Regions from separate parts of the Streptomyces sp. NPDC050287 genome, predicted to be linked through region 2. Evidence: riboswitches for the same ligand, from Rfam matches in the RefSeq annotation. Region 2 holds a riboswitch; the other holds the start of a gene.
What was found. A riboswitch is a leader RNA that binds a small molecule or an ion and turns the genes downstream of it on or off. The one in region 2 is predicted to bind glycine.
Positions count from the first base shown of each region.

Region 1: it holds a riboswitch for glycine, as region 2 does, so the genes downstream of both, gcvP (aminomethyl-transferring glycine dehydrogenase) here and gcvT (glycine cleavage system aminomethyltransferase GcvT) in region 2, are expected to answer to the same signal.

Region 1 covers NZ_JBITIY010000008.1:350,035-353,436, forward strand. Annotated here, with positions in the region: gene gcvP (aminomethyl-transferring glycine dehydrogenase) at 1-1,992, opposite strand, end outside; glycine riboswitch at 2,178-2,274, opposite strand; gene ACIBK3_RS29745 (PRC-barrel domain-containing protein) at 2,389-2,760, shown strand; gene ACIBK3_RS29750 (DNA polymerase IV) at 3,097-3,402, opposite strand, start outside.
Region 2 covers NZ_JBITIY010000009.1:301,490-304,891, forward strand. Annotated here, with positions in the region: gene ACIBK3_RS31105 (enhanced serine sensitivity protein SseB) at 1-13, opposite strand, end outside; gene ACIBK3_RS31110 (AAA family ATPase) at 270-938, opposite strand; glycine riboswitch at 1,117-1,227, shown strand; gene gcvT (glycine cleavage system aminomethyltransferase GcvT) at 1,380-2,507, shown strand; gene gcvH (glycine cleavage system protein GcvH) at 2,680-3,057, shown strand; gene glyA (serine hydroxymethyltransferase) at 3,073-3,402, shown strand, end outside.

The DNA.
Region 1 (3,402 bases), on a different contig from region 2:
ATGCTCCTCGAACACGCCGTGCGTCGAGGGGTACGTGATCATCAGCACCGCCAGCTCGTCGCGGTACTGCTCGATCCTCGCCCGCAGGTCCTCGACGTCGATCTCACCGTCCTCGGCGGTCTTCACGACGACGACCTTCATCCCGGCCATCACGGCGCTGGCGGCATTGGTGCCGTGCGCGGACGACGGGATAAGACACACCGTCCGCTGCTGGTCCCCGTTGGCCCGGTGGTATCCGCGTACGGCGAGCAGACCGGCCAGCTCGCCCTGCGAACCGGCGTTGGGCTGGAGCGAGACCCGGTCGTATCCGGTGACCTCGGCGAGACGTTCCTCCAGCTCCCGGATGAGCGTGAGGTAGCCCTGGGCCTGCTCGGTGGGCGCGAAGGGGTGCAGCCGGCCGAACTCGGGCCAGGTGACCGGCTCCATCTCCACGGTCGCGTTGAGCTTCATGGTGCAGGAGCCCAGCGGGATCATGCCCCGGTCGAGCGCGTAGTCGCGGTCGGCGAGCCGGCGCAGGTAGCGCAGCATCGCGGTCTCGGAGCGGTGCTGCTGGAATACGGGGTGCGTGAGGTAGTCGTCGGTGCGCAGCAGCGCGTCCGGAAGGGAGTCCTCGGTGGCGGCGTCGAGCGCCTCGATGTCGCCCTCGACCCCGAAGGCGGCCCACACGGCGCCCAGTTGGGCCCGCGCGGTCGTCTCGTCACACGCCATCGACACCTGGTCGGCGTCGACGAACCGCAGGTTGACGCCGTTCTCGCGCGCGGCCGCGACGACCTGGGCGGCCTTGCCGGGCACTCGGGCGGTCAGCGTGTCGAAGTAGGAGCCGTGCACGACCTCGACCCCGCCGGCCGTCAGGCCCGCGGCGAGGATCGTGGCGTACCGGTGGGTGCGCCGCGCGATGCTCTTCAGGCCTTCGGGCCCGTGGTAGACGGCGTACATCCCGGCCATCACCGCAAGCAGCACCTGCGCGGTGCAGATGTTGCTGGTGGCCTTCTCCCGCCGGATGTGCTGCTCGCGCGTCTGCAGGGCGAGCCGGTAGGCCTTGTGCCCGTCGGCGTCCACCGAGACGCCCACGAGCCGCCCGGGCAGGCTGCGCGCGAACTTCTCCCGCACCGCCATGTAGCCGGCGTGCGGCCCGCCGAACCCCATCGGCACACCGAACCGCTGGGTCGTCCCGACCGCGATGTCCGCACCGAGCTCCCCCGGGGACCTCAGCAGCGTGAGTGCCAGCAGATCGGCGGCGACGGTCACCAGCGCGCCGAGTTCGTGGGCCTGGTCGATGACAGGCTTGATGTCGCGTACGGCCCCGGAGGCGCCCGGGTACTGGATCAGCACGCCGTTGATCTCGCGCCCGGCGATCTCGGCCGGAATACCGCCGCTCAGGTCGGCGACGACGACTTCCACGCCGGTCGGCTCGGCCCGCGTCTCGATCACGGCGATGGTCTGCGGCAGCGTGTCCGCGTCGACCAGGAAGAGGCCCTTCTTGTTCTTGCCCATGCGCCGCGACAGCGCCAGGGCCTCGGCCGCGGCGGTGCCCTCGTCGAGCAGCGAGGCACCGGAGGTGGGCAGCCCGGTGAGCTCGGCGACCATGGTCTGGAAGTTCAGCAGGGCCTCGAGCCGCCCCTGGGAGATCTCCGGCTGGTACGGCGTGTAGGCCGTGTACCAGGCCGGGTTCTCCATCACGTTCCGCAGGATGACGGGCGGTGTGAAGGTCCCGTAGTACCCGAGCCCGATCATGGAGTCGAGCACCTGGTTGCGGTCGGCCAGCGTCCGCAGTTCGGCGAGCACCTCCGCCTCGGTCCGCGCACCCGGCAGATCGAGCGCGTCGGCGTTCTTGATGACGTCCGGCACCGCGGCGGCGGTGAGCTCGTCCAGCGAGCCGTACCCGACCTGGGCGAGCATCTTGGCCCGTGCTTCCTGGTCGGGGCCGATGTGGCGCTGCTCGAACGGAATTCCCTGCTCCAGCTCGGCGAGCGGAATGCGGTGGGCGGTCATTGCGGAGGCCTCCTGGTCTGACACGACCTTCGAGGGGCACCACGACGCGGGTACCCGGACGGCCTCCCCCTCTGTCATCTCGACCTGAGAGCTTCACCGGGCCTCCCGAAGGTGCCCGGCTTTCACCGTCGGTGAGAGCGGGGGCCGTCGACGCCGTCGACACCCGCCCTGCTTTCCAGAGTGACCTCGTCCGTGCGGTACGTGGGCCTGAGAGATTCCGGGGAGGATTTGCTCCTTCGGCGCCTCCGGATGGTGTCCGGAGGACTCTCCCGCGCGGGGTCAGCAGCCGTTTGCCAGCGTACCAGCGACGGCAACGCCCGGTCGTTCGAGTGGCCGCCTCCCTGATTGTGCTCTTTCGTAGTGCTTACGGATGGTTTGCGACCAAGTGGAGGGCCCGTGCGCACCGACATCGATCCGCGCAACCTGATCGGCCGCAAGGCGTTCGACCGCAACGGCACCAAGATCGGCACGATCGACGAGGTCTACCTCGACGACGCGACCGGCCTACCGGAATGGGCGGCCATACGCACCGGCCTCTTCTCCAGGGACGCCTTCGTCCCCCTGGAGCCCAGCGAACTGATCGAGGGCACCCTGCACGTCCCCTTCGACCGCGCACTCATCAAGGACGCCCCCGACTTCGGCGTGGGCCGTCACCTCTCCCCCGACCAGGAACTCCAGCTCTACCACCACTACGGCCTCGACGTCTCCGCCCCACCCCCGCTCCCGGACCACGACTTCGGCAACCTGGCCGGCACGGACGACGCCTGACCCCACAACCGCGCCGACCCCGCCCGAGCCGCGGGCGGTCGTGCCGCAGGCGATGGGGTCCAGGTCCCTCCCACTGCGGCGGAAGGGAGTCCCGCCCACCACTCGAGCGGAAGCCGGAAGTGGGGACCGCTGGCGCGGGCCGCACATCCCGCACACGCGGGACGCACGCCCAAGCCCCGCCACGCCCAGCCCGCACATCGCACCATCCGCCCAGGAAAGCCGACGCCCCTCCCCGCACATACCTCCACCCGTCACGCAAGCTCACCCGCCCGCGGCCCGCACACACGCCCACCCGTCACGCAAGCTCACCCGCCCGCGCTCATCCGACAGCCCCGGTCACGCCAGCACCCCGCCCCCCGAAGCCCCACCCGCCTCCACACTTCGCGCCACCAGCGGCAACGGATCCGCCGGCTCCAACTCCGGATCATCGACCCGAAACGTCCGCACCCGTCCCGGCTCCGAGTCGGGCGTCTCGAATCGCACCGTCACCCGCCCGAGCCCGCTCCCCTGCACCCATCCGTGCCCGTACTCGGTATGCCGCACATCGTGTCCCGACGGCCACCGCCGCTCGACCGGCACCTCCGGTAGCGTCTCGGGCGTGTCCGCGGCCTTCTCCACCGCACCGGCGTCCACCTGCTCCCC
Region 2 (3,402 bases):
CCGGGAAGTCCATCTGCCTGCCTACCGCCTGCCGAGTACTCACGTGCTGTGGCTGAAAGGCTAACGGGTACGGGGCGCACGGGAGAGACCCGCGCCGCATCCGACCCGACCGGGTCCTCCGGGGCGAGCCGGGACCGACGGGTGGTGCGGGCTCGTGGGGCGGGACGGTGCGGCTCGTCGGGCGGGACGGACCGCTTGGCCCGCGGAACCCGACCGCCCCGACGCCGGCACCGACGAGCCCGGCCCACCCCGCGACCGGCCCCCGCCCCTCACCCCGTGAAGCCGATGCGCCGCAGCACATCCGCCGCGTCCCGGTCGATGAGGACCGCCGAGCCGCAGCCCGGGGGCAGGTCGCCCTGCTCCACGGCGCTGATCAGGCGGGAGGCCGCGCCCCGGTGGCGTAGGAACGCGTACCGCGAAACACCGCGGCCGCGCTCGCGTTGGCCCTCCAGGGCGGTGTCCGGGGTGACGTCGAGCAGCAGCAGGTGCAGCGTGCCGCCCCGGCGGTGGGCCTCGCGGGCCAGCCAGGAGCGCACCCAGGCCTGCGTACCGCAGTCGTGCACGACGACGCCCTCGCCGGAGCGCAGGGCGCGGCGCAGACCGGCGTAGTGCGCGAGGCGGACCAGCGGGCGGTAGACCGCGTACGGCAGGAGGCGGGGCATCCGTTCGTCCCAGCGGTCTCGGGTGTCCTGGGAGTCGATACGGGCCTCCTTGACCGTGCGGCGCATCAGGGTGGACTTGCCGCTGCCGGGCAGGCCGGTGATCACCACCAGGTCCTGGGGGCCGAAGAGCAGGGCGTGCGGGCTGTGGCCGCCGCGGTCCCGGAGGTCACGGACGACGGGTGCGCCGAGCGGGTCGCAGGCCTCCCTGGCCGGGGCCGTCGGCTGCTGGGGCAGCGCGAGGGCCGAGGTGGTCGCGTACGCCGTGGGCCTGTTCACCGTGATCTTCCTCCCCTGGGGTGGTCACGAGATCCCTCCCCGTCGAGTGTAAAGAGAAGGTAATGCGCGGCGTCTCGCGTTTTGGTGCTCGTCCTGCCACAGGCCGGTCACAGATGCGGCCCTGCCGCACCCGACCGATGCGTGCAATGATGTCGGCGCCAACTGCATACCGGCCGCTTGAATCCGCGCGGGAGAGTTCCGGGCCGTACGTGTGTCGTACGGGTGCCCGGGCGCCGAAGGAGCAAGTCCCTCCCTTGAATCTCTCAGGCCCCGTTACCGCGCGGGCGAGGCACATCTGAAAAGCGGGCCGCTGATTCCGGCGGCTCCACCCAAGGTGCAAGTCGTGGTCCACCGTTCGCGGGGTCCCGACGAACCTCTCAGGTTCCGATGACAGATGGGGAGGAACGACCTCGCTGTCATGCCCTGGGAGACGACCGTCCGATGAGCAGCACCGCACCCCCCGACAAGCGCCGCACCGCCCTCGACGCCCTGCATCGTTCGCTCGGCGCGACGATGACCGATTTCGCCGGCTGGGACATGCCCCTGCGCTACGGCTCCGAGCGCGACGAGCACAACGCCGTCCGCACGAAGGCCGGGCTCTTCGACCTCTCCCACATGGGCGAGATCACCGTCACCGGCCCGCAGGCCGCAGCCCTCCTGGACCACGCCCTCGTCGGCAACATCGGCGGCGTCAAGGCCGGCCGCGCCCGCTACACCATGATCTGCCGCACCGACGGCGGCATCCTGGACGACCTGATCGTCTACCGGCTGGCCGAGACCGAGTACCTGGTCGTCGCCAACGCCTCCAACGCCCAGGTGGTCCTGGACGCGCTGACCGAGCGCGCGGCGGGCTTCGACGCCGAGGTCCGCGACGACCGGGACGCCTACGCGCTGATCGCCGTGCAGGGCCCCGAGTCCCCCGGCATCCTGAAGTCCCTCACCGACGCCGACCTCGACGGACTGAAGTACTACGCCGGCCTGCCCGGCACCGTCGCCGGCGTCCCCGCCCTGATCGCCCGTACCGGCTACACCGGCGAGGACGGCTTCGAACTGTTCGTGCGGCCGGAACACGCCGTGGAGCTGTGGCAGGCGCTGACCAAGGCGGGCGAGGGCGTCGGTCTGGTCCCCTGCGGACTGTCCTGCCGGGACACGCTCCGCCTGGAGGCGGGCATGCCGCTGTACGGGCATGAGCTGTCGACCGAGTTGACCCCCTTCGACGCGGGACTCGGGCGGGTCGTGAAGTTCGAGAAGGAGGGCGACTTCGTCGGCCGCGAGGCGCTCCGGCAGGCCGCCGCCCGTGCCGAGACGGACCCCCCGCGCGTCCTCGTCGGCCTGGTCGCCGAGGGGAGGCGGGTCCCGCGCGCGGGGTACGCGGTCGTCGCCGGCGGCGAGGTGATCGGCGAGGTCACCTCCGGCGCCCCCTCCCCCACGCTGGGCAAGCCGATCGCGATGGCGTACGTCGACGCGGCCCACGCGGCGCCGGGTACTCCCGGTGTCGGCGTGGACATCCGGGGCAGTCACGAGCCGTACGAGGTCGTGGCGTTGCCGTTCTACAAGCGCCGCAAGTAGAGACTCAAGCGCCTGGAGTAGCGACTCAGGCGCCGGAAGTGGAGACTCAAGCGCCGCAAGCAGACACTTGAGCGTCCGTGCGCGTGATCCCGCACACTTTCCCGCTGCTCACGCACGTTTCCAGCAGTCCCCCATTCACCAGCACTCCCCCGCGTACAGGAGAATTCAGGCCATGAGCAACCCCCAGCAGCTGCGCTACAGCAAGGAGCACGAGTGGCTGTCGGGCGCCGAGGACGGCGTCTCGACGGTCGGCATCACGGAGCACGCGGCCAACGCGCTCGGCGATGTCGTCTTCGTGCAGCTCCCGGAGGTCGGTGACACGGTGACCGCGGGCGAGACCTGCGGCGAGCTGGAGTCGACCAAGTCGGTCAGCGACCTGTACTCCCCGGTCAACGGTGAGGTCACCGAGGTCAACGAGGACGTGGTGAACGACCCGTCGCTGGTGAACTCCGCGCCCTTCGAGGGCGGCTGGCTGTTCAAGGTACGCGTCGCCGAGGAGCCGTCCGACCTGCTCTCCGCCGACGAGTACACCGCCTTTTCCGCCGGCTGAGGAGTCGTCCACCCGATGTCCGTTCTGAACACGCCCCTGCACGAGCTCGACCCCGAGGTCGCCGCCGCCGTCGACGCCGAGCTGGACCGGCAGCAGTCCACCCTGGAGATGATCGCCTCCGAGAACTTCGCGCCGGTCGCGGTGCTGGAGGCGCAGGGCTCCGTCCTGACCAACAAGTACGCCGAGGGCTACCCGGGCCGCCGCTACTACGGCGGCTGCGAGCACGTCGACGTCACCGAGCAGATCGCCATCGACCGGGTCAAGGAGCTGTTCGGCGCCGAGTACGCCAACGTGCAGCCCCACTCCGGCGCTTCGGCCAACCAGGCCGCGCTGTTCGCGCTGGCC